4 regions of the Kitasatospora sp. NPDC096140 genome follow, and region 3 is predicted to be linked to each of the others. Evidence: riboswitches for the same ligand, from Rfam matches in the RefSeq annotation. Region 3 holds a riboswitch; each other region holds the start of a gene.

Region 1 (7,050 bases), on a different contig from region 3:
ACTCGGTCTCGCCGAAGTGGCTGTACCCGTCCGGGGAGGCCGGGGCTCCCTCGTCGCCGCGGTACGTGACGGCGAGGACGGGCAGGCCGAAGCGGTCGAGGACGGGCAGCACCGGGAGGGTCTGCTGGCGGTCGGCCTCCGGGCCGTGGACGAGGATCACCCAGGTGCCGCGCTTGCCGTCGAGGTGCCAGGCGGGGAGCGCGCCGAGTTCCCCGTCGGCGGAGGTGTCGGTGTAGGCGAGGCCGAGTGCCCGGGTGGGGTCGCCGAGGTGGACGCGGGGGGTGAAGCGGACCTCGGTGCCGGGGGTGAGCGTGCCCTGGTCGGCGCGGACCAGCCGACGGGTGACGCCCTGCTCGTCGCTGTGCAGGACGTCCTCGACGACGGCGTGGCCGTTGTCGCCCCACTCGACCGCCCAGCGGCCGGGGTGCAGGCTCTCCGGACTGCGGGTGAAGGTGACCCGCCCGGCGCCGACGCTCCGGACCACGACCGGCCCGGACTCCCGCCCGGACTCCCGCCCGGCGGTCACCGGACGGACCATCCGCTCGGAAGCCCGACGGCCGATCACCAGGACGACGGCCCCGGTTCCGACGGCGGCGGCCGCCACGACGGCAGCGGTTCCCCAGCGCATATCGTTCCCCGCTCTGTTGGTCTCGGACCGGACGGTGTTCGTGCACCAGTCCACCGGCGCCCCGCCCGCGCGGCCACCGGGCTGACCCGTCCGGGGCACGGCCTCCGGATCCGCACCCGCCGTCGGAGGGCCGGCCGCCTCCCCTTGTTACGCGGTCGGCCCGGTGGTGCCCGTTGTCACGCGGTCGGCCCGGTGGTGCCCGCGGTGTCGAGGAGGTGCCAGAAGCGGGGGGTGAGGGATCCGGCGGCCGGGGGCGGTGCGGTGCGGGCGGTGGCGCCCCAGTGGGTAGGGACGTGGTGCTCCTGGTGGAGGGCGGCGAGGGCGTCGGCGAGGGCGTCGGCGGGGGCGGGGACGATGCGGGCGAGGGCGCGGAGGTGGGGCTGCCAGCGGCCGGTGACGCACTGGCGGAGGAGGTGGTCGAGCGCCTCCCCGCGGCCGGTGGCCTCGACGAGTTCGGGCAGGCCGAGGCCGAGGACGTCGGCGAGGGCGCGGGTCTGTTCCTCGTCGCCCTCCCAGCGGTCGGTCAGTTCGGCCTGCCGGTAGGAGCCGAGGGTGGTGCCGGTGCGCTCGGCGACGGCCGCCTGGCCGAGCTCACGGGCGACGCGGTGGTCGCGCAACCGGACCGGACGGGTGTCCATCAGCTGGGCGGCGGGGCACCAGAGGGCGCGGGCGAGGGCGATGAACTCCGCTTCGCCGGGGCGCAGCTCGCCGCTCTCCCAGGCGAGGACGTGGGCGGGCAGCAGCCGTACGCCGTGCGCGGCCAGGCCCTCGGCGACCTGTTCGGGGGTGAGGCCGAGGGCGGCCCGGTGGGCGCGGGCGGCTGCGGGCGAGAACGGCACCGGGGGCGGGGCGGCGGGGGGCTTTCTGCGACGCATGCCACCGAACGCTAGGCGCGGACCACGGCGCGACCCCAGCGACCGAACCCACGAAGCGGCCGGCCCGGGGGCGGTGCCGCGCTGGGCGATCCCACAGCTCATCGGCCGCCGTCCCGTGTGACCAACCCCTCCGTGACCTCGGTTGACTCCCGGTTCGGCCGCGTGATGGGATCCTGGGGCCAATCGGAGGCATGGAGAGGAAGCCGGTGCGAGTCCGGCGCGGTCCCGCCACTGTCACCGGGGAGCACGCTCGGAAATCTCGCCACGGCGGGCCGTCAGAAGCCGCTGGAAGGCACCGGGGGTGCGTCCGACCCGGAAGCCAGGAGACTCTCGCCCCCGCTACGTCGATCCAGGGCGCGGACCCTGAGTGAGGACACGCACGCGATGCAGGCTGCCCCGCCCGGCCGGACTCCGAACTGCCTTCCGCCGAGCCGTCTCCCGATGAGCCGCCTCTCGATGAGTCGCCTTCCGCTGGGCTCCCTCTCGTTGAGCTGTCCCTCCATGAGCCGCCTTCCGGCGTGCGGCCGGTGACCGTCCGTCCTGCGGCCGGCCGCCGCTGGGGCCGCGCCGCCGCGTTCGCGGTGGGCGCCGTCGTGGGCTACGCCGCCGACGCCCGCTTCGCCGACCCGCGCCGGGGCCACCCGGTGGCCGTCTTCGGCAGCGCCGCCACCCGCCTGGAGCGGCGGCTGTGGCGCGACGACCGGGCGGCCGGGGCCGGGTACACGGCGCTGTGCGTGGGTACGGTCGCGGCGGGCGCCCTCGCCCTGGACCGTACCGTCGGCCGGCGACCGCTGGGCCGGGCCGCACTGGCGGCGGCCGCGACCTGGACCGTGCTCGGCGGCACCTCGCTGACCCGGGAGGCCCGCGCCATCGGCCGCTCCCTGCAGCAGGGCGACCTGCGGGCCGCGCGGGAGCGGCTGCCGCACCTGTGCGGGCGGGACCCGAGCGCGCTGGACGAGCAGCAGATCGCGCGCGCGGTGGTCGAGTCGGTGGCCGAGAACACCGCCGACGCCGTGGTGAACGCCCTGGCCTGGGGCGCCCTGGCCGGCACGCCCGGGCTGCTGGCCTTCCGCGCGGTGAACACCCTGGACGCCATGGTGGGCCACCGCTCGCCGCGCCACGCCCGGTTCGGCTGGGCCTCGGCCCGGCTGGACGACGTGGCGGGCTGGCCCGGCGCCCGGCTGACGGCCCTGCTGACGGTGGCCGCCGCCCCGCAGCCGCGGACGGCCTGGCGGGTCTGGCGGCGCGACGGCTCCTCGCACCCGAGCCCGAACGCCGGTCAGGCGGAGTCGGCGTTCGCCGGCGCGGTGGGCGTGCGGCTGGGCGGGACGCTGCAGTACGGCGAGCGCGTCGAGCACCGGCCGGTGCTCGGCGGGGAGCTGCGGCCGGTCACGGTCGACGACATCGAACGGGCCTGCACGCTCTCCCGGCGGGTGGGCGCGCTGGCGCTGGGTACGACGGTCGCGGGGCACGTCCTGCTGCGCGCGCTCCGTGGGAAGAGGGGAAGGGCATGACGAACGCGCTGCTGGTCGCCGGGACGACCTCGGACGCGGGCAAGAGCGTGGTCACCGCCGGCATCTGCCGCTGGCTGGCCCGCCAGGGCGTGCGGGTCGCGCCGTTCAAGGCACAGAACATGTCGTTGAACTCCTTCGTCACCGCCGACGGCGCCGAGATCGGACGCGCCCAGGCGATGCAGGCGCAGGCCGCCCGGGTGGAGCCGGAGGCGGCGATGAACCCGGTGCTGCTGAAGCCCGGCGCGGACGGCCGCAGCCAGGTGGTGCTGCTGGGCAGGCCGGTCGCCGAGGTGGGCGCGCTGGACTACCGCGAGCGCAAGCCCGTCCTGCTGGAACGCGCCCTGGAGTGCCTGGCCGATCTGCGCAGCCGCTACGAGGTGGTCGTCTGCGAGGGCGCCGGATCGCCCGCCGAGATCAACCTGCGCGACCGCGACATCGCCAACATGGGCCTGGCCACGGCCGCCGGGCTGCCCGTGGTGGTGGTCGGGGACATCGACCGGGGCGGTGTGTTCGCGGCGATGTACGGCACGCTGGCGCTGCTGTCCGCGGAGGACCAGCGGCACGTGGCGGGCTGGTTCGTCAACAAGTTCCGCGGCGACGCGCGGCTGCTCGCGCCCGGCCTGGAGATGCTGCACGGGCTGACCGGCCGTCCGGTGCTGGGCACCCTGCCGATGCTGCCCGGGCTGTGGCTGGACGCCGAGGACTCGCTGGACCTGTCGACCGTGGTGGACCGGGTCGACGGGCGCGGCCCGGTCGGGGCGGACGTGCTGCGGGTGGCCGTGGTGCGCTTCCCCCGGCTGTCCAACTTCACCGACGTGGACGCGCTGGCGCAGGAGCCCGGCGTCCTGGTGCGCTGGGCCACCAGGCCGGAGGAGCTGGCCGACGCCGACCTGGTGGTGCTGCCCGGCACCCGGGCCACCGTGGCGGACCTCGCCTGGCTGCGCGAGCGCGGCCTGGAACCGGCGCTGAAGGCGCGCGCGGCGGCCGGGCTGCCGATCCTCGGGGTCTGCGGCGGCTACCAGATGCTGGCGCGCGGGATCGTCGACGAGGTGGAGTCCAAGGCGGGCGCCGTCGACGGGCTCGGCCTGCTGCCGACGCAGGTGCGGTTCGGCGTCGAGAAGGTGCTGGCGCGGCCGGTCGGCGAGGCGTACGGCCGGCGGGTCGTGGGCTACGAGATCCACCACGGGGTGGTGACCGTGGAGGGCGGCGACAGGTTCATCTCCGATGACCGGGGGCAGAGCCTGGACGGCTGCCGGGCGGGCTCGGTCTGGGGCACGACCTGGCACGGCGTGCTGGAGAACGACGGCTTCCGCCGCGAACTCCTGCGCGAGGTCGCCGACCTGGCCGGGCGGGCGTTCGTGCCGGCCCCGGACACCTCGTTCGCCGAGGCGCGCGAGGCCCGGCTGGACCGGCTGGGCGACCTGATCGAGGAACACGCGGACACCGACGCGCTGTGGAAGCTGATCGAGGGCGGGGTGCCGGCGGCCGGATCGCTGCCGTTCCTGGCGCCCGGGGCACCTGGGAGTGACGCATGACTGACGTCCGCTATCCGTTCACCGCGATCGTCGGCATGGCCGACCTGCGGCTCGGGCTGCTGCTGAACGCGGTCTCCCCCGCTGTGGGCGGCGTGCTGGTGCGCGGCGAGAAGGGCACCGCGAAGTCGACCATGGTGCGCGCGCTGGCCGGCCTGCTGCCGTCCATCGCCACCGTTGAGGGCTGCCGCTTCGCCTGCGACCCGGCCGCGCCCGACCCGCAGTGCCCGGACGGGCCGCACTCCGCCGCCGTGAGCCACGAACGGCCGTCCCAGCTGGTCGAGTTGCCCGTCGGCGTGGCCGAGGACCGGATCGTCGGCTCGCTGGACCTGGAGCGCGCACTGGCCGAGGGCGTCAAGGCGTACGAGCCCGGACTGCTCGCCCGGGCGCACCGCGGCGTGCTGTACATCGACGAGGTGAACCTGCTCCAGGACCACGTGGTGGACCTGCTGTTGGACGCCGCCGCGATGGGCCGCTCGTACGTCGAGCGCGAGGGCGTGTCGGTGCGGCACGCGGCCCGCTTCCTGCTGGTCGGCACGATGAACCCGGAGGAGGGCGAGCTGCGGCCGCAGCTGCTCGACCGGTTCGGCCTGACCGTCGAGATCGCCGCCACCCGGGACCCGGCCGAGCGCGCCGAGGTGGTCCGGCGCCGGCTCGCGTACGACGCGGACCCGGCCGGCTTCGCCGCGCGGTTCGCCGAGGAGGAGCGGGCGCTCGCCGAACGCATCACCGCAGCCCGGGAGTTGCTCCCCAAGGTCGAGCTGACCGATGTGGCGCTGCGTCAGATCACCGCGGTGTGCGCCGCGTTCGAGGTGGACGGCCTGCGCGCCGACATCGTGATGGCCCGCACGGCCGTCGCGCTCGCCGCCTGGGACGGTCGCACCGAGGTGCTGGAGGAGGACGTCCGCCAGGCCGCCCGGCTGGCGCTGCCGCACCGGCGGCGCCGCAACCCCTTCGACGCTCCGGGGCTGGACGAGGAGCAGCTGGAGCGGACGCTGGAGGAGCACTCCCAGGGCGACGACGATCCGGAGCCCGAGGGCGACGGCCCGGGCCCGGAGGGCGGCCCCGAGGGCGGCCCCGACGGCGGCGGCCCGGACGGCGGCGGGGCGCCCGAGCCGTCCGCCGACGGCGCACCGGAGGCGCCCGCGGCGGACGGACCGGACGGACCGGACGACGCGGAGCAGCAGCCGCAGCAGCCCGTCCCGACCCAGCACCCCTCCCCCGCACGGGAGTCGGCGCCGGTCGCGGCCGGGGACCCGTACCGGACCAAGCTGTTCACCGTCCGCGGCACCGGCCACGGCGCCCAGGGCCGCCGCTCCCCCGCCGAGACCAACGGCGGCCACACCATCCGCGCCCGCCGCCCGCAGGGCGCGCTCGGCCGGCTCCACCTGACCGCGACCCTGCAGGCCGCCGCGCCGCACCAGGTGGCGCGCGGGCGCAGCGGCCGGGCGCTGGTGCTGCAGAAGGACGACTTCCGCGAACAGGTGCGCCAGGGGCGGGAGTCCAACCTGGTGCTGTTCGTGGTCGACGCCTCCGGATCGATGGCCGCCCGGCAGCGGATGACCGCCGTCAAGGGCGCTGTACTGTCCCTGCTGATGGACGCCTACCAGCGGCGCGACAAGATCGGCATGATCACCTTCCGCGGCACCGGCGCCGAGCTGGCGCTGCCGCCCACCTCCTCCGTGGAGGTCGGCGCGGCCCGGCTGGAGTCGCTGCCCACCGGCGGGCGGACCCCGCTGGCCGAGGGGCTGCTGCGGGCCCACGAGGTGCTGCGGGTCGAGCGGCTGCGCGACCCGAGCCGCCGCCCGCTGCTGGTCGTGGTGACCGACGGCCGGGCCACCGGCGGGCGCGACGCGCTCGCCCGCTCCCACCGCGCGGCCGCGCTGTTCGCGGCGCAGGGCACGGCGAGCGTGGTGCTGGACTGCGAGTCCGGCCCGGTCCGACTGGGCCTGGCCCGCACCCTGGCCGGGCAACTCGGCGGCACCGCCGTCAGCCTGGACGAGCTGCGCGCCGAGGGCGTGGCCTCGCTCGTCCGCGAGAACCGTCCCACGACCGTCCGCGACAACCGCGCGACCACCCTGCGAAAGGCGGCCTGACCCATGCCCAAGGGCGTCCCCGAGAGCGTCCCCGACGACGGCCTGACGACCCGTCAGCGCCGCACGCTGCCGATCACCGCCGTGCACACCGGCCCCGGCAAGGGCAAGTCCACGGCCGCGTTCGGCATGGCGCTGCGGGCCTGGAACCAGGGCTGGCCGGTCGGGGTGTTCCAGTTCGTGAAGTCCGCCAAGTGGAAGGTCGGCGAGGAGAACGCGCTGCGCGTGCTCGGCGCCTCCGGCGAGGGCGGCACCGTCGACTGGCACAAGATGGGCTCCGGCTGGTCCTGGATCCAGCGCTCCGCCGAGCAGGAGATGACCAGCGAGGAGGCGGCCAAGGAGGGCTGGGAGCAGGTCAAGCGCGACCTCGCGGCCGAGACCTACCGCTTCTACGTGCTCGACGAGTTC
Region 2 (7,050 bases), on a different contig from region 3:
CGCCGTCGCTCAGCTTGGCGAGGTCGGCGACGTCGGAGTGCAGGTCCACCTCCTCCACGGTCCAGGTGTTCTTGATCGCGTCCCGGTACCGGTCGTAGAACGACGGGTAGCGCATCGGGCGCAGGGTCAGCTCGAAGCCGGGGTCGAGCAGCATCTTGCGGTCGTCGGGGGTGCTCACTGGCAGGCCTCGCAGGACTCGGGGTTCTCCAGGGAGCAGGCGATGGCGTCCTGCTCGGCCTGGGTCATGGTGGGGGCGGGGACCGGCACGGCGCTGCGGGCGGCACCGGAGGCGGCCTGGGCGATGCGGGTCGCGGGGCGCGAGCGCAGGTAGTAGGTGGTCTTCAGACCGACCTTCCACGCGTAGGCGTACATCGAGCTGAGCTTGCCGATGGTCGGCGCCGCCATGAACAGGTTCAGCGACTGGCTCTGGTCCAGGTACGGCATGCGGGCCGCGGCCAGGTCGATCAGCGCGCGCTGCGGCAGCTCCCAGGCCGTCCGGTAGAGCGAACGGACCTCGGCCGGCAGCCAGTTCAGCTCCTGGACGGAGCCGTTGGCGTCGCGCAGCGAGTCGCGGGTCTGCTGGTCCCAGACGCCGAGCTCCTTGAGCTCGCGCACCAGGTACGGGTTGACCTGGAGGAACTCGCCGCTGAGCGTCTCGCGCTTGAACAGGTTGGACACCTGCGGCTCGATGCACTCGTACACGCCGGCGATGGACGCGATGGTCGCGGTCGGCGCGATGGCCAGCAGCAGCGAGTTGCGCAGGCCGGTCTCGGCGATCCGGGCGCGCAGCGCGGTCCAGCGGTCGGCCCACTGCGGGGCGGCCGTCGGGAAGTGGTCGATGTGCAGCTCGCCGCGGGCGGCGCGGGTCTCGCCGTACGCCTCGTGGCGGCCCAGCTGCTCGGCCAGGTCGGCGGAGCGCTCGTACGCGGTGAGCATGATGCGCTCGGCGATGAGCGTGGACAGCCGCGCGGCCTGCGCGGAGTCGAAGTCGATCCGCAGCTTGAAGAAGACGTCCTGGAGGCCCATCACGCCGAGGCCGACCGGGCGCCAGCGGGAGTTGGACGTCCCGGCCTCGGTGGTCGGGTAGAAGTTGATGTCCACCACGCGGTCGAGGAAGGTGACGGCGGTGCGGACGGTGGCGTCGAGGCGCTCCCAGTCCATCGCGCCGAGCAGGTCGTCCGCGGAGGCGCCGACGGCCACGTGCGCACCGAGGTTGACCGAACCCAGGTTGCAGACGGCGGTCTCGGAGTCGTCCGTGACCTCCAGGATCTCGGTGCACAGGTTGGAGGAGTGCACCGTGCGGCCCGGCAGCGCGGTCTGGTTGGCGGCGCGGTTGGAGGCGTCCTTGAAGGTCATCCAGCCGTTGCCGGTCTGCGCCAGGGTGCGCATCATGCGGGCGTAGAGGGTCTGCGCCGGGATGGTGCGGACGGCCTTGCCGGCCTGCTCGGCCTTGCGGTAGGCCTCGTCGAACTCCTCGCCCCACAGGTCGACCAGCTCGGGAACGTCGGCCGGGGAGAACAGCGACCAGTCCGCGTTGGCGTTGACCCGGCGCATGAACTCGTCCGGGATCCAGTGCGCCAGGTTGAGGTTGTGGGTGCGGCGGGCTTCCTCGCCGGTGTTGTCGCGGAGCTCCAGGAACTCCTCGATGTCGGCGTGCCAGGTCTCCAGGTAGACGCACGCGGCGCCCTTGCGGCGGCCGCCCTGGTTGACGGCGGCGACCGAGGAGTCGAGGGTGCGCAGGAACGGCACGATGCCGTTGGACTTGCCGTTGGTGCCGCGGATCAGGCTGCCGCGCGAGCGGATGCGCGAGTAGGACAGGCCGATGCCGCCGGCGTGCTTGGACAGGCGGGCGATCTGCGCGTAGCGGTTGTAGATCGAGTCCAGGTTGTCCAGCGGGGAGTCGAGCAGGTAGCAGCTCGACATCTGCGGGTGGCGGGTGCCGGAGTTGAAGAGCGTCGGCGAGGAGGTGAGGTACTCCAGGCGGCTCATCAGGCCGTACAGCTCGGCCACCTCGCGCACCGACTGCTCGTTGTCGCCGACCGCCAGGCCACAGGCGACGCGGAGCAGGAAGTGCTGCGGGGTCTCGACCACCTTGCGGGTGATCGGGTGGCGCAGCAGGTAACGGGACTGCACGGTGCGCAGGCCGAAGTACTCGAAGCGGTCGTCGCCCGCGGCGTCGATCAGGGCGTTCAGCGCGGCGGCGTGCTTGGCGACGAAGTCCGCGGTGGTGTCGCCGATCAGGCCCTCGGCGTGGCCGACGGCGATCGAGGCGGAGAAGGACGTGGAGCCCTGGCTGTTCGCCTCGTCGACGATCTCCAGCGCGAGCAGGCGGGCGGCGAGCTTCGAGTACTGCGGGTCCTCGGCGATCATCGACGCGGCGGCGTCCACGGCCAGCCCGCGCAGCTCGGCGAAGTCCGAGCCGGCGTGGCGGCCGCGCAGCGCAGCGGCGGCGACATGGCCGGGGTCGACCTCGGGGAGGTCGACACTGCGGTCGGTGAGCAGCCGCAGCAGGGCGCCGCCGGGGTCGGAGACCTTCGGGTCGATGAAGGCGGTACCGGAGCCCTGGGCGGGCAGGGTGGCTGAGGCAGCGGTGGTCAAGGCGCTCTCTCCTGGCGGCGATCGGCGGCGGTGATCGGAGCCTCGGGCCGGTCGGGGCAGGGGAGCACGGCACGAACGCAAACGGCGTCGCGCGACGGTGTCTCCCCGGCCCGCCCGCGAGGCCCGGAGGGGTGGTGCTTGGTGCTGGCGCGGCCTCTGCGGGAGGGCCGTGGCGCACGCCGCCGGCAGGTACTCGGACTCGCGGGGACAGCTGCTCCAGCCGCCCGCACACCGCTGCGGGGCAGTCCCGGATTCGCACCGGGTTCCCCTGCATCGACAGCAGAAGCGAGCATACATGTAGTGCCGCTGCTCTGCGGCGGCACCATATGTTGTGCCTGTCGTGTCGCCCGCGTGGGCGGGCCCGTCGGCCGGTCAGTGCTTGAGATAGACCTTGTACGTGCTCGAATCGCCGGTCGGCGAAGTGAATTGCGCCACCAGTCGGTACTGCCCGCCGGCCGCCAGCGCGGCGCTCAGGGCGCGGTCGGTGGCGCGCGGCGCGGTGCTGTCGAGGACGACCATCGTGAACCAGCCGTCGCGGATCGCGGCGACGCTCCCGTCGTCCCCGTGGTGCTGCACGCCGGCCGCGTCGCGGTACTCCGTGCCGGTGCGCGCGGAGACCCACTGCTCGGGCTTGCTGACCGCGCCGAGGTAGTACTCGGCGAGTCCGTCGACCTCGGTGAGGTAGCGCCCCTGGGGCACCGCGTGGGACCGCAGGACGGCCAGCAGGCGGCCGGAGTCGGGTCCGTTCTGGTACCGCAGGGCGGACTGCTCCAGGCCGAGGGCGAGCAGCGCGACCCAGACCAGGATGCCGAGCTGGGGGTGGCGGAAGTGGGCGCCCACCAGCCGGGTCAGGCCGACCCCGGCGAGCGGGGCGGCCAGCAGCATGCCGTAGGCGAGGTGGCGGAACAGTGCCCCGGAGGTGCCGGTCCACACGTGCGCGGCCGGGACGAGCAGGGCGGTGGCGGTCAGCACGGTGCCGAGCAGGGCGCGGTGGCCGCGCGAGGTGGGAACGGCCTCCTTCTCGGGCGCGTCGTGCTCGTTCATCTGCTCGCGGCGCGCGTACGCGATCGTGCCGGCCACCGCGAGGACGGTGAACAGGCCGCTCCACTGGACGGTGGAGAGCAGGACGGCGCGGGCCGAGCCGGGGGCGTTGCCGTGCGAGGGCGACCACCCGGCGAGCTCGCCCAGCGTGCCGTACGGCAGCAGCAGGACGACGGTGCCGGCGGCCAGCAGCAGGGCGCGCAGGGCGGCCGGGCCGAGGCGGCGGTGCGGACGGGCGGTGGCCAGCGCGAGGCCGACCAGGGCGGGCACGGCGAAGGCCGCGGAGTACGCGACGGCGCAGGCGAGCGCGGCGGCCGGGGCGGCGGTCAGGACCAGCGCCGGATGTCGCCGTGAGGTGAACACCGTGGCCCAGGCCGCGAGGGCGACCAGCAGCACGGCGAGGGACTCGGGGGCGGCGTAGAAGCCGACCACGACGGTGGACTGCAGGACGGCGTAGACGGCTATCGCGCAGATCGCGACCCGCTCGTTGAACAGCCGCCGGGTCAGCGAGTACAGCAGCACGGTGGTGGCCAGCGCGAAGCCGAGGCTGAGCAGCCGGGTGCCCCAGATGCCGTTGGCGTCGGCGGCCGCGCCCGCCAGCGGCGGGTAGAGCCAGGGCGAGCCGTTGATCCGGTCGACCAGGTCGGTGGTGACCGGGGTGCCGTGCATCAGATGGGCGAGCTGCTGGCGGCCGGCGACCATCGCGGCGGCCTCGTCGGGGTGCGCGGCGGCGAGCAGGCGCAGCGAGAGCGCGGCCTGGACGGCCAGGACGGCGCCGAGCAGGCCGCGGGCGATCCAGCGGCGGCGCGGGCTGGTGCCCGGGTCCCAGCCGATCGTGGGGACCTGCGGGATGGTGTACGGGGCCAGCTCGATGCCGTCGGGGTTGGCCTCGGCGGTCGCGGTCGCGGTCGCGGTCGCCGTGGCCGTGGCCGCCCTGGCCGGTGCTGCGGTCGGCGTGGCGGTGTCCGTGCGGGGCCCGGGGACGGTCGGCTCCGACCCCGCGGCCCGGCGACGGGCGGCGCGGCCGGTCGCGGAGCCGGCGGGCACGGTGCGCTCGGGCGCGGTGCCGCTCTGCCGGCTGCCGTCGGGCGCGCTGCCGTCGGGCGCGGGCCCGTCGGGCACGGCGCCGCCGGGCGGTGCGTCGCCCTTCGGCGCGCGGCGGCGCGGGATGGGGGCGAACGGGTTGAAGTCGGAGTCAGTGCTCATCGGGGGTTCCGGATGTCGAAGCCGTAGCGGGGGTCGGACACGCGCTGCTTGAAGGCGGCGAGGGTGTCCGGGACCGCCTCGACCCGCCAGTCCGCCCGCTTGACGATGTTGAACCAGACGAAGCCGACGATGTCGTCGTGCGCTTCCAGCCCGGAGAACAGCTGGTCGATGTCGGCGCGTTGGCGCTTGCCCTGCTCGGAGGCGGTCTCGCTGATGAAGAAGGGCTTCTTGGAGAAGGTGCGGATCTCGGCCATGGTCGGCCCGTACAGGGTCTCGAAGGTCTTCGGCCCGCTCTTGGTGAAGTAGCCGGTCATGCCGGCCCAGTCGACGTAGGTGTCGCCGGGGTAGTACGGCGCCAGGCGGGTGTTGGGCGCGGGGTCGGTGATGTTGGGGCTCCACACCCAGATCACGTTGGTCGCGCCGGCCTGGTCGAAGATGTCGTGGACGTGGCGCCAGGCGCCGACGAAGTCCGCCGGGCTGGAGGCCTGGCGGCCCCACGGGTACCAGTCGCCGTTCATCTCGTGGGCGATGCTGACGGCGATCGGCAGGTTGAGCTTGGCGACGGCCTTGGCGACGCCGCGCACGTAGTCGTCGGTGTCCCCGGCCGCGATCGAGGCGAGCGAGTGGTCGTACGGCTCCCAGGCCATGTACGGCAGCGCCCCGGCCTCGTAGATCCGCCGCACGCCGGCGGTGTCGAAGCCGCCCTTCCAGTGGGCGTAGTACTCCAGGACGTTGGGCTGCTTGCCGATCGTGGCGCTGTAGGGGCCCAGCGCGTCCATCGAGGCGGGGACATCGGGCAGGGCGGCGCCGAGGTACTTGAGACCGGGCTTGAGCAGCGGCGTGACGTCGTACGGGACGCCGGCCGGCAGGGCCTTGGGCGTGGCGGCCCCGGTGGGGGCGGTGGCGGCACCGGCCGCGGCCGCGGTGCCGCCGGCCGCCTGGCCCGGGGCGGTGGTGGTGACCGCGGCGGGCGGGGCGAAGCCCTTCTGCATCGCGAAGCCCGGGTCCTCCGGGCCGCAGGCGGTGAGGAGCAGCAGGCCGGCCGTCAGCACCGGGAGCGCCAGCCGGCGACGGAGCCGACCGGCCCGTCGGGGGTGTGCGGTCATGGCGATCACACTGCTTCCGTGGGGCGCGGCTGGACGAGGACCCGGCCCACGATGGTGGCGTAGAACAGGCCGGAGGCGAGGACGAGGGCGAAGTTCAGCGGGCCCATGGTGAGCATCCGCCAGATGCTCAGGAACACCCAGAGCAGGGCCGTCCCGCCGCCCCAGGCGATGACGGCGATCCAGAAGCGGCGGGTCTTGTTCTTCTTGGCGCCGCTGGAGCCGGTCGGCTGCCAGGCCATCCGGTTGCGGCGCACGATGTCCCAGATGGCGAAGACGTGCGCCCAGCCGTACATCATGCGGGCGGCCCAGGCCTCCAGCCGGTAGGGGTTGCGGTGCCAGAGCGGGAAGACGACCGTCGCGTAGAGCAGTCCGGGCAGCACCAGCGCGGTGTTCTGCCAGCGGATCAGGTCGGGCCGGGCGAGCAGCAGGACGATCGGGATGAGCGGCGAGACGACGGTGAACAGCGCGGTGTGGATGTAGTAGAAGAACCCGGAGAGGTAGCAGGCGCGGGTGACCGGCCGGAGCTTGGTGGTCCAGAACTTCTTGCTGCCGAGCAGGCTCATCGAGCCGGTGCACCAGCGGTACTGCTGGTTGAAGAAGCCGCCGACGTTGTCCGGGCAGACACCGGTGGCGAGCGCCACGGGTATGTACTGCAGGTCCCAGCCGAGGCGGCGCAGGTCGAAGCCGGTGTGCACGTCCTCGGAGTGGCCGATCAGCGTGGTGCCGCCGTTCTCCTCCAGCGCGGCGCGCCGGTAGACCGCGCAGCTGCCGACGCAGATGGCGCCGTCGTTGCGCTGCCGGGAGACCTGCACCGTCCGGTAGAACAGCTCCTGGACGGCGCCCGCGCCGCGCTCGATCCAGTTCTGCGAGTCCAGGATGCGGAAGAACTGCGGGGACTGGACGATGCCGAGGCGGGGGTCGGCCTCCATGTAGGGGAGCATCTCGTTCAGCAGGTCCGGCCGGGGCGCGAAGTCGGCGTCCAGGATGAGGATGTAGTCGCTGTCGGAGTTGCGGAAGCCGAACTGCAGGTTGCCGGCCTTCTTGAACCAGCCGAGCTTGTTCCGGGTGCCGTAGACGAACCCGAAGTCGACGGCCATCT
Region 3 (7,050 bases):
GCGCAGGAGGCGCTGGAGCGCGCCACCCGCTACCTGGCGGACCGTGCGGCGTTCGGCGCCCGGCTGCTGCACGCCCAGGCCCTGCAGTTCCGACTGGCCGACATGGCAACGGAGTTGGAGGCGGCCCGGGCACTGGTGTGGCGGGCGGCCGGCGCGCTGGACCGGGGCGATCCCCGGGCGCCGCAGCTGTGCGCGATGGCCAAGCGCTACGCCACCGACACCGGCTTCGACGTCGCCAACCAGGCCCTCCAGCTGCACGGCGGCTACGGCTACCTGGCCGAGTACGGCATCGAGAAGATCGTCCGCGACCTGCGGGTGCACCAGATCCTGGAAGGAACCAACGAGATCATGCGCGTCATCGTCGCCCGCGGCCTGACCGGAGCCGCGTGATGGCCGGTCACGACCTCGACGAGGTCGTCCTCCAGCGCGAGGGCCGGACCGGACTCATCGTCCTCAACCGGCCGGCGGCCCTGAACGCCCTCACCCACACCATGGTGCTGCGCATCGCGGAGGCCCTGGACACCTGGGAGCAGGACGACCGGGTCGAGTCCGTCGTCATCACGGGGGCCGGGGACCGCGCGTTCTGCGCCGGCGGCGACATCGTCGCCATCCACCGCGCCGCCACCGGCGGGGACCCGGGCGCGGTCGAGGAGTTCTGGCGCGACGAGTACCGCCTCAACGCCCGGATCGCCCGCTACTCCAAGCCCTACGTGGCCGTGATGGACGGCATCGTCATGGGTGGCGGCGTCGGCGTCTCCGCCCACGGCAGCGTGCGGATCGTCACGGAGACCACCCGCATCGCCATGCCCGAGGCCGGCATCGGCTTCGTCCCTGACGTGGGCGGCACCTACCTGCTCGCCCTGGCGCCCGGCGAGCTGGGCACCCACCTCGCCCTCACCGCCGGATCGGTGGGAGCGGCGGACGCGCTGCTCTGCGGGCTCGCCGACCACTTCCTGCCCTCCGAGCGGGTGCCGGCGCTGCTCGACGACCTTGCCGGGCTGCCCGTGCACGACGCCCTGGAGCGGCACGTCGAACCCGCGCCGACCGGTGCGCTGGAGGGGCAGCGCGCCTGGATCGACGCCTGCTACGCGGCCGGTACCGTCGAGGAGATCCTCGACCGGCTGCGGGACAGCGGTGAACCCGAGGCGAAGAAGGCCGTCGACCGGATCACCGCCAACTCCCCGACCGCGGTGAAGGCGACGCTGGCGGCCCTGCGCCGGGCCCGGGCCCTCGGCCCGCTGGAGGCGGTGCTCGACCAGGAGTACCGCACCTCGTGTGCGGCGCTCGCCACGCCGGACCTCGCCGAGGGGATCCGGGCGCAGGTGATCGACAAGGACCGCTCGCCGCGGTGGAGCCCGGCCACCCTGGGCGCCGTCGAACCCGCTGCCGTGGCCCGCTACTTCGCCCCGCGCGGCGATGGCGAACTCGGCCTCGCCGCCACCACCACATCCCTGGAGCGCTGGTGACCCACAGCATCGGATTCATCGGACTGGGCAACATGGGCGGCCCGATGGCCGCCAACCTCGTCAAGGCCGGGCACCGGGTGATCGGCTATGACCTCTCGGCCGAGGCCCGGGACCTGGCCGCGGCGCAGGGAGTGATGATCGCGGTCTCCGCCGCCGAGGCGGTCGGCGAGGCCGACGTGGTGCTGACCATGCTGCCGACCGGACGCCATGTCCTCGACTCCTACGGCGAGTTGACCGAGGCGGCCTCGGGTGCGCTGTTCATCGACTGCTCCACCATCGCCGTCGGGGACGCCCGGGTCGCCGCCGACCTTGCCCGCACGGCCGGCCACCGGGCCGTCGACGCGCCCGTGTCCGGCGGTGTGCCCGGTGCCGAGGCCGCGAGCCTCACCTTCATGGTCGGCGCGGAGGACGTCGACTTCGCCGAGGCGGAGCCGCTGCTGGCCGCGATGGGCCGCAGGGTCGTGCACTGCGGCCCCTCCGGTGCCGGGCAGGCCGCGAAGATCTGCAACAACATGATCCTCGGCGTCTCGATGATCGCGGTCAGCGAGGCCTTCGTACTCGGGGAGAGCCTCGGGCTCAGCCATCAGGCCCTGTTCGAGGTGGCCTCCACCGCCTCTGGGCAGTGCTGGGCGCTCACCTCCAACTGTCCCGTCCCCGGCCCGGTCCCGGGCAGCCCCGCCAACCGCGACTACGCCGGCGGATTCGCCGCCGCCCTGATGGCCAAGGACCTCGGACTCGCGGCCGCCGCGGCCGCCGCCTGCGACGTACCGGCCGAACTGGGCGGCAGGGCATCGGAGGTGTACGCCGCGTTCGCCGAAGGGGCGGGCGCCGGGCTGGACTTCTCCGCCATCATCACCACCCTCCGGAAGGACACCGCATGACGTTCGAGACGATCCTGGTCGAGCGCAAGGGCCGGGTGGGGCTGATCACGCTCGACCGCCCGAAGGCGCTCAACGCGCTCAACACCCAGCTGATGACCGAAGTCGTCGCCGCGGCCACGGAGTTCGACCGGGACAGGGAGATCGGCTGTCTGGTGGTCACCGGCTCGGAGAAGGCCTTCGCGGCCGGCGCCGACATCAAGGAGATGCAGTCCCTGGAGTTCGTCGACGCCTACCTCGGCGACTGGTTCGCCGCCTGGGACCGCTTCGCCGCGCTGCGCAAGCCGGTCGTCGCGGCGGTGGCCGGGTACGCGCTGGGCGGCGGCTGCGAGCTGGCGATGATGTGCGACGTCCTGCTGGCCGCGGACACCGCCAAGTTCGGGCAGCCGGAGATCAAGCTCGGTGTGATCCCCGGCATCGGCGGCTCGCAGCGGCTCACCCGGGCGGTCGGCAAGGCCAAGGCGATGGAGCTGTGCCTGACCGGCCGGATGATGGGCGCCGAGGAGGCCGAACGGGCCGGCCTGGTCTCCCGGATCGTCCCCGCCGACCAGCTGCAGACGGAGGCCCTGGCCACCGCCGAGACCATCGCGGCGATGTCCGCTCCGGCGGCGGTCATGCTCAAGGAGAGCGTCAACCGCTCGTACGAGACCACCCTCGCCGAGGGCGTCCGCTTCGAGCGCCGGCTCTTCCACGCCACCTTCGCCACGGCGGACCAGAAGGAGGGCATGGCAGCCTTCGCCGAGAAGCGCCCGCCGACGTTCGGCAACCGCTGACGTTCGGCAACCGCTGACGTTCGGCAACCGCTGACGGGCCGGCCCGGTGCGCCGCCCCCTCCACGGGGCGGCGCACCGCCGGTCAGCTCCCGGCCCGCCGGAGCAGGTAGGTGTCCATGATCCAGCCCTTGCGCTCGCGGGCCTGCTCGCGCAGCTCGCGGATCCTCGGGGCGGCCTCGGCGAGCGGGCCGGCGACGAGGATCTCGTCGGGGGTGCCGAGGTAGGCGCCGTACCGGATCTCCAACCCCTCGGGGTCGATCCCGGCGAAGGCGGCCCGGCCGTCGAGCATCACCACCACGTCGTCCACGCCCTCGGGGAAACCCTCGGCCAGACGGCGGCCGGTGGTGATCTGCACCGGGCGGCCGACCCGGGTCAGTGTGGTGCGGTGGCGGGCGGCGAGCGCCGAGACGCTGCTGATGCCCGGGACCACCTCGAAGTCGAACCCGACGGTGCCGCGGGCCAGGACGTCGTCCACGACGGCGATGACGCTGTCGTACAGGCTCGGGTCGCCCCAGACCAGGAAGGCGCCGGTCTCGTCCTCGCCGAGGTGCTCGGCGAGGAGCCGTTCGACCAGGTCGGCGCGGCGGACGCGCCAGTCGTCGACGGCGGCCGCGTACGCGGGGGTGCCGCGGTCCCGTTCCGCGTCCGGCGCCTCGACCACGCGGTGCCCGGCGCGGCCGTGCTCGGCGAGGATCCGGCGACGCAGCCGGATCAGGTCCTGCCGTTCCTCGCTCTTGTCGAGGATGAAGAAGACGTCCGTGCGGGCCAGCGCCCTGACCGCCTGCAGGGTGAGGTGGTCGGGGTCGCCCGCGCCGATACCGATGACGAAGATGTGCCGCATGGGAGGCATTCTGCCGTCCGAACCGCTGCGATCTCGTCCGGCCGGCGGGGGCGAGTCGGCGAACTACGCCGTGGTCACCGTGATGTGACGCACGATCCCTTGACCCGATCTTTTCCGTTTCGCCATGATGAGCCGTCACGTAGTGACTCCGCCCACGGGGGAAGTCCGGTTCGAATCCGGCGCTGGCCCGCAACGGTAGGCCGCCGACGCCACGTCGGCGGCGAGCCCGAGTACCCGTCGGCGGAGGTGTGTCGTCCCCTCCTCCCGTCGTGGTCTGCGGGCCGGAGCTCCGAGGGTTGCTCCGGCACGGCGCCGACGCCCTCCGGGCCCCTGCGTCCAGGCCCGGAAAGGCACCCATGCCCACGCTCCGCCGTACCCTCGGTCTGCTCGCGATACCCGCCCTGGCCCTCGCCACCGCGCTCCCCGCCGCCACCGCCGCCCACGCCGACACGACCTCGTCTTCGTCCAGGACCGTCCGTCCCGACGCCGCCGCGGCCGGCTGGCTGGCCCGCCAGCTCGTCGGCGGTGACCACTTCGAGTCCGTCTTCAACGGCACCGCCTACCCCGACCAGGGGCTGACCATCGACGCCGTGCTGGCCTTCGCCGCCTCGCACAGCTCCGACGAGGCCGCCGCCAACGCCACCGTCTGGCTGGCGAAGCCCGAGATCATCTCCGGCTACCTCGGTGACGGCACCACCGAGGCGTACGCGGGCGCGACCGCCAAGCTGCTGCTCGCCGCCGAGGTCCGCGACGCGAACCCGGCGAACTTCGGCGGCGTCGACCTGCCGGCCCGGCTGCGCTCCCTCCAGACCGCCGAGGGACGCTTCTCCGACCGCTCCCAGTGGGGCGACTACAGCAACGCCTTCGGCCAGTCACTGGCCCTGATCGCCCTGCACCGCACCCCCGGCGGCGCCCCGGCGGCAGCCGTGGACTACCTCGCGAACAGCCAGTGCGCGGACGGCGGCTTCCCCGTCGCCTTCGGCCAGGCCACCTGCGCCGGCGACCCGGACGCCACCGCCCTCGCCGCCCAGGCCCTCGCCGCCACCGGCCGCACCGCCAAGGCCAACGCGGGCCTCACCTGGCTCACCACCCACCAGAACGCCGATGGCGGCTTCGCGGCCGCCGGGGCGACCGCCTCCAACGCCAACACCACCGGCCTGGCCACCCAGGCCCTGCTCTCGGGCGGGCGCTTCGGTGCCGGCCTCAAGGGCTGGAGCCGGCTGGTCAAGCTCCAGCAGGGCTGCGCCGCCGACCCGGCGGTCCGCGGCGCGGTCGCCTACGACGCGACCGGCTTCAACGCGGGCAACGGCGCCCGGGCGACCGCGCAGGCCGTCCTCGGCCTGGGCGGTGCGCCGCTGGCCACCCTGTCCGCCGCCGGCGCGCGCCCCGACGCCCCCACCCTGGCCTGCCCGGCCCCGGCCACCCGCTGAACAGGCCCGAAACCGCGAGGAGTTCACCGATGACCGACACCCTCACCCCGGCCCGCCCGGCCCGCCCGGCCCGCCGTACGCTCGGGTCGATCGCGGCCGCGGCGGCCCTCACCGCCGGCCTGCTCGGCGCCTCCGCCGCCCAGGCCCCGCAGGCCCACGCGGCGGCATGCGACGGCACCACCGGCGTCACCGTCGTGGTCGACTTCACCGCCGTCGGCGGCGGCATCGAGACCGGCTGCGCCCCCGGGGACCCGGCCAGCGGCCTGGCCGCGCTGACCGGCGCCGGGTTCTCGTACGCCTTCCACCCGCGCTTCCCCGGCTTCGTCTGCAAGATCAACAGCCTGCCGACGACCTGCACCAACCCCACCGGCAGCGCCTACTGGTCGTACTGGCACGCCCAGCACGGCGGCCCCTGGTCGTACAGCAACCTCGGCGCGGGCAGCTACAACCCGGCGCCCGGCGACGTCGAGGGCTGGTCCTTCGGCGCCGGCGCCCAGCCGGGCATCACGGCGCCCTGACACCCCATGGCACATCGGTGCCCCAGCCCCTTCCACGAGGAGCCGGGGCGCCGGGTGCCCGGGGCTCACCGCCGGCGGCGGACGAAGCGCTCGGCCAGCACCACGGTGATGACGGCGGCAGCGGTGAACAGCAGTGTGTTGGCCACGATGCCCGCCGTGGTCAGCCACCCGGGATCATCGCCGTTCGGGAGTCGTGTCGTGGTGAACAGCTCACCGACGCCCGTCAGCAGCCCCCGGGCGAGGTAGACGCCCGCGAACGCGGCGAGCCCGACGGGCAGGGTGAGGACGATCGACGCGAGGTAGTAGCGCCCGTTCCCCGTCAGCCCGCCCAGGGCGGCCAGTACGCCGACCGAGGCCACGTAGCCGCCTGCCACCCACCTGGAGACACCCATCGGTACCACTTCCCCCTGTTCCGTGGTCCGGCGGCGGGATCCGTCGGGCCGTCGTGGTTCTGCCCTGCCGAGGGGAGGATGATCCGTGCTCGACTCCCCTGCGGAGTCGTGCGGTCAGCTGCCGTAGCGCAGCGAGACGGTGTCGCCGAGGTGGACCACCGTGGCGCGGGTCGCACCGGTGGCGGTGGCGCCGTCCAGACTGACCTTCCAGGTGGACGAACCGCTGTTGGCGGTGCCGTTGATCGCCGTGACGGTGCCGCCGCCGGTGGACGGCGTGACAGCGGTGACGCAGCCGGCCGGGGTGGCGGTGCCCGCCGCGTCGAGGACGTCGCCGAGGGTCGCGGTGCTGCCGGTCGGGGTGAGCGTGACGGTGCAGGCCTTGAGCGCCCCGGTGCCGTCGTCGACGACCAGGGCGAGCCTGGCGGCGGTGCCGGCCGTGAAGCCGGTGGTGGCGGTCCAGGTGGGCTCGCCCGCGGTGACCGGGGCGGGCGGGGTGGCGGTGAACCCGGCCCCGGCCACGGCGCGCAGGCCGTCGACGGAGGCGTAGGGGGACGGGGATGTGTCGGTGGGCAGGTACTTGAAGCCGCCGCCGGGCTTGAACTGCTGGGCGATGAGGAAGTCGAGCGGGGTCTTGCCGGTGCCGCTGGTGAAGTCGGTGCCCTGCGGGTTGATGCCGCAGGCGTTGAGGCCGGACACGGCCCAGCCGTTGGAGTCGGTGTTCACCCCGAACATGGCGTTGAAGGCCCCGGAGG
Region 4 (7,050 bases), on a different contig from region 3:
GGCGAGGCCGGGGAGTTCGGCGACGGTGTCGGCGAGCCAGCGGGTGGCGGGGCGCTCGGCGCGGACCTCGGTGCGGGCCAGCACCTCGGCGGTGTAGCGCAGGGCGTCGCCGGGGTGCTCGTCGGTGAGAGCGTGGAAGCCGCGTGGGGTGTGGTCGGCCGGGTCGAAGGGGTAGCGCCGCAGTCCGACCTCGGTGCCCTCGCTCTCGCCCTCGACGTCGTACGCGGTGGGCGCGTCGGTGGTGCCGGGGCGCGGGACGGGCCCGGGGTAGGGCGGCAGGAGCGGTTCGTCCCCCGGTTCGTCCAGCTGTTCCAGGAAGGAGTAGAGCAGCGGGCGCAGCACCTCGGCGGAGCGGCCGCGGCGGCTCAGCGAGCGGTCGGTGAGCGGGCGCAGGGCGGCCGGGTCCCGCTTGGCCAGGGCCAGTTCGAGCTGGGCGGCGAGGTCGCCGTCGGGGTCGAGCAGGGGCGCGGCCTGCCCGAAGGCGTAGCCGGGGGAGCGCGGGTCGAGTTCGGCGGCGCCGGTGGCGACCAGCACGGTGGGCCGCTCCAGGGCGGCGCCGTAGACGGAGACCGAGCCGTGGTCGCCGATCAGGCAGTCGGCGGCGACCAGGGCGGCCTGCCAGCCCTGGTGCGGCGGGATCAGGCGCAGGCCCATCCGGCGGGCGGCGTCGAGCAGGGCCTCGGGGTCGTGGCGGCTCCAGATGTTGGGGTGCAGGACGACGGCGACGGCGTACTCGTCGGCGGGCAGCCGGCGGACCAGGCGTTGAGGCAGGTCGGGGCGGCGGCCGAATAACGAGTGCTCGCTCCACGTGGAGTTGACGACGACGAGCCGCCGGCCGTCGACGGCGCCGAGCGCGGCGCGGTAGGCGTCGCGGGAGCGCAGGCTGCGCAGCATCCGGTCGAAGCACGGGTCGCCGACCACCCGGGCGACGTCCAGTGCCTCGGGGCAGGAGACCCGCAGGCGGTCCAGCTGCTCCGGGTGGGAGAGGCCGAGGACGTCCACGAACACCCGCCCGCGGTGGGTGAGTTCCTTGCGGGAGAGGCCGGCGGCGCTGACCGTGTCGCCGGTGGACTCGGTGACCAGGCGGTTGTAGCCGGCGCCGTGCGGGAGCACGACGAGCCGGGCGTCCAGGCGGTGCATGGAGGAGTGCACGGCGCAGGAGACGGCCAGGTCGAAGCGGTGCCGGACGGCGTCCTCCCAGTCCAGCAGGGTGAAGCCGGGCAGGCCGTGCAGGTACTCGTCCAGGGCGCGATCGGCGAAGGCGGAGCCGGGGTTGACGGTGAAGTACCGCTCGACGCCGTCCGGGTGCAGCAGGGTGAGGACGTCCAGGACCCGGGTGGCGGAGGTGAGGGTGCGGGCGACCGCCAGCACGCGGGCCTTGACCGGTCGGGTGTTCCAGCGGTCGGCGGGCCAGGCGTGGGGGTGGGACGGCACACCATGATCGTACTCATCCGGGGTGCCGGTGCGGCCGCGTTTCCCGAGTGTCGGTCAGCCGGCCGCGGCGGTGGGCTCGTGGTGCTCGGCGGCGACGCACTCGTCGAGGAGGGGGCGCATGTCCTGGTCGACGAGCCGGTAGCGCACGACTCGTCCGTCCTTGTCGCCGGTGACCACGCCGGCCGTGCGGAGCAGCCGCAGGGCCTGGGAGACGGCGGGGTCGCGCATGCCGGTGGCGACCGCGAGGTCGGTGACGGCGAGCGGGCCCGCCCGGTGGAGGGCGAGCAGCAGGGCGAGCCGTCCGGGGTCGGCGAGCAGCGAGAACCGCTCGGCCCAGGACCGGACGTGCGCGGCGTCACCGATCGCGGCGATGGCCTCGCAGACCCGGTGTCCGTCGATGGTGCGGTGGCCCGCGCGGTCGGCCGGTACGAGATGCATGCGGACATTCTTGCAGGCGGGCGGCTGTGATCCTGGACACCTGCGCAGGTGCGCAGCCTTGCATGGGTCGGGGCCGGGCCCCTACCGTGTAGCCCGCCGTGGTGCTCGGGAAGACCGGTGACGGACCCTCAGGGGTCCGGAGTCCGGAGCGGCCCTCGCCACTGTGATCGGGCCGATCCCCCGTCCGCGGGGGAGCGCCGTCCGTACCCACGACGTCACTGGGCGCCTCGCGCACCCGGGAAGGCGGGTACGGGCGTGTCCCGTAAGCCAGGAGACCGGCCGCGGCATCTCACGAAGTGATTCCACGAGGTGCTGGAGCGTGATCCGCAGATGACCCTGCCCGAAACCGCCGCCGCGGAGGCCGCAGCGGCTCCCTCCGTGCTGCCCACCTTCCGGTGGCGGCGCGAGGACACCGTCCGCACGGCCGGGCTGATGGGCGTGATCCTGGCCATGCACGTGGTGGCCTTCGGGACGCTCATCTTTCTGGTGGCACCCGAGCGGTACGCGGTCGGTACCCAGGTCTTCGGGGTGGGCCTGGGTATCACCGCGTACACCCTCGGGATGCGGCACGCCTTCGACGCCGACCACATCGCGGTGATCGACAACACCACCCGCAAGCTGATGGCGGACGGCAAGCGGCCGGTTTCGGTGGGCTTCTGGTTCGCCCTCGGGCACTCCTCGATGGTGGTCATCATGGCCGCCCTGGTGGCGGGCGGCGCGCAGCTGGCGAACACGCTGATGGACGACGAGTCGACCACCCACAAGTGGCTCGGGGTGGTCGGGACGACGGCCTCCGGCGCGTTCCTGTACCTGATCGGGGCGCTCAACCTGGCGGCGCTGCTCGGGATCCTCAAGGTGTTCCGGGCGATGCGCGCCGGGCAGTACGACGAGGCGGAGCTGGAGGCGCACCTCGACTCGCGCGGCTTCATGGCCCGGGTGCTGAACCGGGCCACCCGGTCGATCACCCGGCCGGGGCAGATGTTCCCGGTCGGCATGGTGCTGGGCCTGGGCTTCGACACCGCGACCGAGGTCACCCTGATGGTGATGGCCGGCTCGGGTGCGGCCGCCGGACTGCCCTGGTACGCGATCGTCTGCCTGCCGCTGCTGTTCGCGGCCGGGATGAGCCTGTTCGACACCCTGGACGGGACGTTCATGAACTTCGCGTACCAGTGGGCCTTCGCCAACCCGGTGCGCAAGGTGTACTACAACCTGACCATCACCGGGCTGTCGATCGCGGTGGCCTTCATCATCGGCACCATCGAGCTGGTCGGGGTGCTGCACGAGAAGTTCGACCTCACCGACCCGGTGAGCGGCTGGATCGCGGACATCTCGCTGGACAACGTCGGCTACGCGATCGCCGGGCTGTTCGTGGTGGTCTGGGCGCTGGCGATCGGGTACTGGAAGCTCGCCCGGGTGGAGAAGCGCTGGGCGCCCGAGGGCTCGTGACGGGCCTGAGCCCGGGGGCATGAGCGCGGCTCATGACGTCGGGCATGAGCGTGACTCATGGGGTCCCATGAGGTCGGCTCATGGCGTCGGGGCATGAGCCCGGCTCATCCCACTGCGCCCCATGAGCGCGGCTCATGGGGCAGCGTCATGAGCGCCTCTCATGCGGCCGCGAGCAGCAGCGTTCCCGCGACGGCGAGCCCGGCGCCGACCACCTGGACCGGGCGCAGCCGCTCCTTGAACACCCCGCGTGCCATCAGCGCGGTGACCACGGGGTAGAGCGAGGAGAGGACGGCGGCCACCGTGGCCGAGCCGCGGTGCGAGGCCATCGCGAAGACGGCGTTGGCGACGACGTCGGCGAGACCGACCGCGGTGAGCAGCGGCAGCCGGGCCCGCAGTCCCGGCAGCAGGCCGGCCGCAGCCCCGGAGCGGCGCAGGCCGGCCACCAGGACGGTGCCGCCGACGGCGACGTTGCACAGCCGCTGGACGCACAGCACCAGCAGCAGGCCGCCGCCGGCCGAGGCGTGCGCGATCAGGGCCATCACCGTGCCGAAGCCGAGGGCGGCGCCCAGGGTGAGCAGCAGGGTGCTGCGGGCGGCGGCCCGGCCGCCGCGCTCGGGCCCGGAGGCGAGCACCACACCGGCCACCGCGACGGCGATCCCGGCGATCCGGCCGGGGCCCGGGCGGTCGCCGAGGGCGAGGCCGACGCCGACGGGCACCAGGACGGCGACGGTGGTCAGCGGCGAGACCACGCCCATCGGGCCGAGGGCGAGCGCGCGGTAGAAGGCGAGGACCGCGAACGGGCCGATCACCCCGGCCGCGACCGCGTACCAGAGGGCGGGGGAGGCGTCGGCCCAGCCGCCGGTGGCGAGGACGGCGGCCAGCAGTACGGCGGCGGCCGCCGCCTGGGAGGCGACCACCACGGCGAGCGCGGGCAGCCGCCGGGCGAGTGCGCCGCCGCCGAAGTCGGCGACGCCCCAGAGCAGGCTGGCGGAGAGCGCGAGCAGGGCGGTCACGGGCGGGCCCCGGACCGCAGGGGGCTGCCCGGGGCGGTGGGCCCGCCGGGCACGGAGGGACTCAAGGACAGCACAATGCACTCCGAAGTACAGTCGGATGGACTCGTTGCCGAGGTTTGGCAGCGTAGTGCAACAAACTGAACTTGCCGAACACTATTTCGTACTGTTTCGACCAGTGGACACACCGGAGGACTGACCGCGTGCCGGACCCCGACCTCGTCTCCCGGGCTCTCGCCCGGAACCTCAAGCGGCTGCGCACCGAGCGCGGTCACACCCTGGACGCCCTCGCCGCCCGCTCCGGGGTGAGCCGCGGCATGATCGTCCAGATCGAGCAGGGCCGTACCAACCCGAGCGTGGCCACCGTCGTCCGGCTCGGCGACGCGCTGGGCGTCTCGGTCGCCACGATGCTCGACTACGAGAAGGGTCCGGACGTCCGGATCGTGCCGGCCGACCAGGCCGTGCCGCTGTGGGCCGGGCCGTCCGGCGGTACCGGCACCCTGCTGCACGGGATCGAGGCGCCCGGCCCGCTGGAGCTGTGGAGCTGGCGGATGGAGCCGGGCGAGGAGTACTCCTCGGAGCCGCACCCGGCCGGGACGGTGGAGATCGTCCGGGTCGACGAGGGCGAGCTGACCCTGGTGCACGACGAGCGCGAGCACCCGGTGCCGGTCGGCGGCACGGTCTCCTTCGACGCCTCGTACCCGCACGTCTACCGCAATGCGGGGGAGCGGACGCTGGCGCTGACCATGGTGGTCTCGGTACCGCCGCCGCGCTGATCCCCGGCGCCGCCCCGGTTGCGGCCCCCTTGCTCGTATGCCGCAACGGCGCCTCCCCACCCGGGGAGGCGCCGTTGCGGCGTTCTCGGTGTCGACCGCCCTCAGTGGCGGGCGCCGACTGCCTTCGGTCGCGGGTGCCGGTCGCCGTCAGTGTCGGTCGCCGTACCGCTGGCGGAAGCGCTCGACCCGCCCCGCGGTGTCGAGCACGCGGGACTGGCCGGTGTAGAAGGGGTGGCTCGCCGAGGAGATCTCGACGTCGATCACGGGGTAGGTGTTGCCGTCCTCCCAGACGACGGTGCGGTCGCCGGTGACCGTAGACCGGGTCAGGAAGGCGAGGCCGCCGACCTTGTCGCGGAAGACGACCGGGCGGTAGGCGGGGTGGATTCCGGGCTTCATGGCGGGGTTCCTCCTGGGGGTCGGTCGGATTCGGGTTCGGGGCTGGGTGCGGGGGTGCTCAGCGCTCCTCGCGGAAGTCGACGTGCCGGCCCGCGACCGGGTCGTACTTGCGCAGGACCATCCGGTCCGGGTCGTTGCGGCGGTTCTTGCGGCTCACGTACGTGAAGCCGGTGCCGGCGGTGGAACGGAGCTTGATGACGGGACGCAGTTCGCTGCGGGCCACGGGGCGTCCTCCTGGGGTCGTGGTGCGGGTGTCCGGGGTGCCGGGCCGAAACCGTACACCGAAATGGATGTCATTTTCATCTGGTGTAACGTGAGCTCCGTCCTGCCCATTCCCGGACGCCAGGGAGCAAGAAGCACCCATGTCTGCCCACTGCCAACTCGCCGGCCGCCGGCCCGGCTTCGGCAACGCGATCTCGCACTCGCACCGCCGCACCCCCCGCCGCTTCGACCCCAACATCCAGCGCAAGCGCTACTGGCTGCCCAGCGAGGGCCGGTACGTCCGGCTCGTGCTGAGCGCCAAGGGCATCCGCACCGTCGACGCGATCGGCATCGAGGCCGCCGTCGCCCGCATCCGGGCCCGGGGGGAGAAGGTCTGATGGCCAAGCAGAGCAAGATCGCCAAGAACGAACGGCGACGCGCCGTCGTCGCCCGCTACGCAGAGCGCCGGGCCGAACTGAAGCGGATCATCGCCCGACCCGGCACCGACCCCGCCGAGCGCGCCGCCGCGCAGACCGAACTCGCCCGCCAGCCGCGCGACGCCAGTGCCACCCGGATCCGCAACCGCGACGCCGTGGACGGCCGCCCCCGCGGCTACCTGCGCGCCTTCGGCCTCTCCCGGGTCAACCTCCGCACGCACGCCCACGCCGGTCACCTGCCGGGCGTCCGCAAGGCCAGCTGGTGAGCGGCATGACGGCCGACCCGGACGGGATCAAGCTGCCGGTGGTCGTCGTCGCCGGTCTGCACGCCGACGAACGCCGCGCCGCCGTCGGGGAACTGGCCGCCGCCGCGGTGGACGCGGTGGTGCTTCGGCACGATCTGCGGGACGCCTCGCTCGGCCTCGTCCACCGCGAACTGCAGGACGCCGGAGGGGCGTTCGACGTGGACGACGTACCGCTGACGAACGACTGCCCGTGCTGCGCCCTGCGCGAGGACCTCCTGCCCCGGCTGCTGGAGATCGCCGACGAGGGCCGCCACGGGCTCGCGATCGTCGAACTGTGGGGCGGCAGCGACCCGCACCCGGCCGTGGAGGTGATCGCCGGAGGGGAGTCGGACGGCCGGCAGCTCGCGGACGTCGTCGAGCTCGCGGGCGTGGTCACCGCGGTCGACCCGGACCGCCTGATCGGCGAACTGTCCGTCCCCGACGACCTGGTGGACCACGGCGAGCACACCGCCGGGCGGGACGAGCGGACCCGCGCGGAGGCGCTCGCCCATCAGATCGAGTACGCCACCACCCTCGCCGTCCCGCGCGCCACGGCGCACGCGCCGGGGCTCGCGCTGCTGCGTCAGCTCCACGCCACGGCCAGGGTCGTCCGGCTCGGCACCGGCAC

The links. A riboswitch is a leader RNA that binds a small molecule or an ion and turns the genes downstream of it on or off. The one in region 3 is predicted to bind cobalamin.
Region 1: linked by a shared signal. The riboswitch ahead of ABT048_RS12425 (cobalamin biosynthesis protein) and the one ahead of ABT048_RS19600 (peptidase) in region 3 are both predicted to bind cobalamin.
Region 2: linked by a shared signal. The riboswitch ahead of ABT048_RS21280 (ribonucleoside-diphosphate reductase subunit alpha) and the one ahead of ABT048_RS19600 (peptidase) in region 3 are both predicted to bind cobalamin.
Region 4: linked by a shared signal. The riboswitch ahead of nicT (Nickel transporter NicT) and the one ahead of ABT048_RS19600 (peptidase) in region 3 are both predicted to bind cobalamin.

The regions. Positions count from the first base shown of each region.
Region 1 is NZ_JBEOUW010000010.1:604-7,653, forward strand. Features, by position in the region: gene ABT048_RS12415 (alpha/beta hydrolase family protein) at 1-628, opposite strand, end outside; gene ABT048_RS12420 (helix-turn-helix domain-containing protein) at 805-1,503, opposite strand; cobalamin riboswitch at 1,701-1,832, shown strand; gene ABT048_RS12425 (cobalamin biosynthesis protein) at 2,031-3,017, shown strand; gene ABT048_RS12430 (cobyric acid synthase) at 3,014-4,552, shown strand; gene ABT048_RS12435 (putative cobaltochelatase) at 4,549-6,645, shown strand; gene cobO (cob(I)yrinic acid a,c-diamide adenosyltransferase) at 6,649-7,050, shown strand, end outside.
Region 2 is NZ_JBEOUW010000019.1:128,293-135,342, reverse strand. Features, by position in the region: gene ABT048_RS21285 (ribonucleotide-diphosphate reductase subunit beta) at 1-154, opposite strand, end outside; gene ABT048_RS21280 (ribonucleoside-diphosphate reductase subunit alpha) at 175-2,574, opposite strand; cobalamin riboswitch at 2,766-2,897, opposite strand; gene ABT048_RS21275 (glycosyltransferase family 39 protein) at 2,971-4,845, opposite strand; gene ABT048_RS21270 (glycoside hydrolase family 26 protein) at 4,842-5,951, opposite strand; gene ABT048_RS21265 (glycosyltransferase family 2 protein) at 5,957-7,050, opposite strand, start outside.
Region 3 is NZ_JBEOUW010000017.1:84,755-91,804, reverse strand. Features, by position in the region: gene ABT048_RS19625 (acyl-CoA dehydrogenase family protein) at 1-390, shown strand, start outside; gene ABT048_RS19620 (enoyl-CoA hydratase/isomerase family protein) at 390-1,466, shown strand; gene mmsB (3-hydroxyisobutyrate dehydrogenase) at 1,463-2,347, shown strand; gene ABT048_RS19610 (enoyl-CoA hydratase) at 2,344-3,117, shown strand; gene cobF (precorrin-6A synthase (deacetylating)) at 3,200-3,958, opposite strand; cobalamin riboswitch at 4,065-4,214, shown strand; gene ABT048_RS19600 (peptidase) at 4,315-5,388, shown strand; gene ABT048_RS19595 (SCO2322-related protein) at 5,418-5,906, shown strand; gene ABT048_RS19590 (hypothetical protein) at 5,972-6,298, opposite strand; gene ABT048_RS19585 (prenyltransferase/squalene oxidase repeat-containing protein) at 6,413-7,050, opposite strand, start outside.
Region 4 is NZ_JBEOUW010000009.1:178,420-185,469, reverse strand. Features, by position in the region: gene ABT048_RS12010 (hypothetical protein) at 1-1,434, opposite strand, end outside; gene ABT048_RS12005 (ArsR/SmtB family transcription factor) at 1,489-1,872, opposite strand; cobalamin riboswitch at 1,955-2,170, shown strand; gene nicT (Nickel transporter NicT) at 2,203-3,318, shown strand; gene ABT048_RS11995 (EamA family transporter) at 3,477-4,331, opposite strand; gene ABT048_RS11990 (helix-turn-helix domain-containing protein) at 4,532-5,104, shown strand; gene ABT048_RS11985 (type B 50S ribosomal protein L31) at 5,252-5,500, opposite strand; gene rpmG (50S ribosomal protein L33) at 5,559-5,723, opposite strand; gene rpmB (50S ribosomal protein L28) at 5,863-6,099, shown strand; gene rpsN (30S ribosomal protein S14) at 6,099-6,404, shown strand; gene ABT048_RS11965 (CobW family GTP-binding protein) at 6,410-7,050, shown strand, end outside.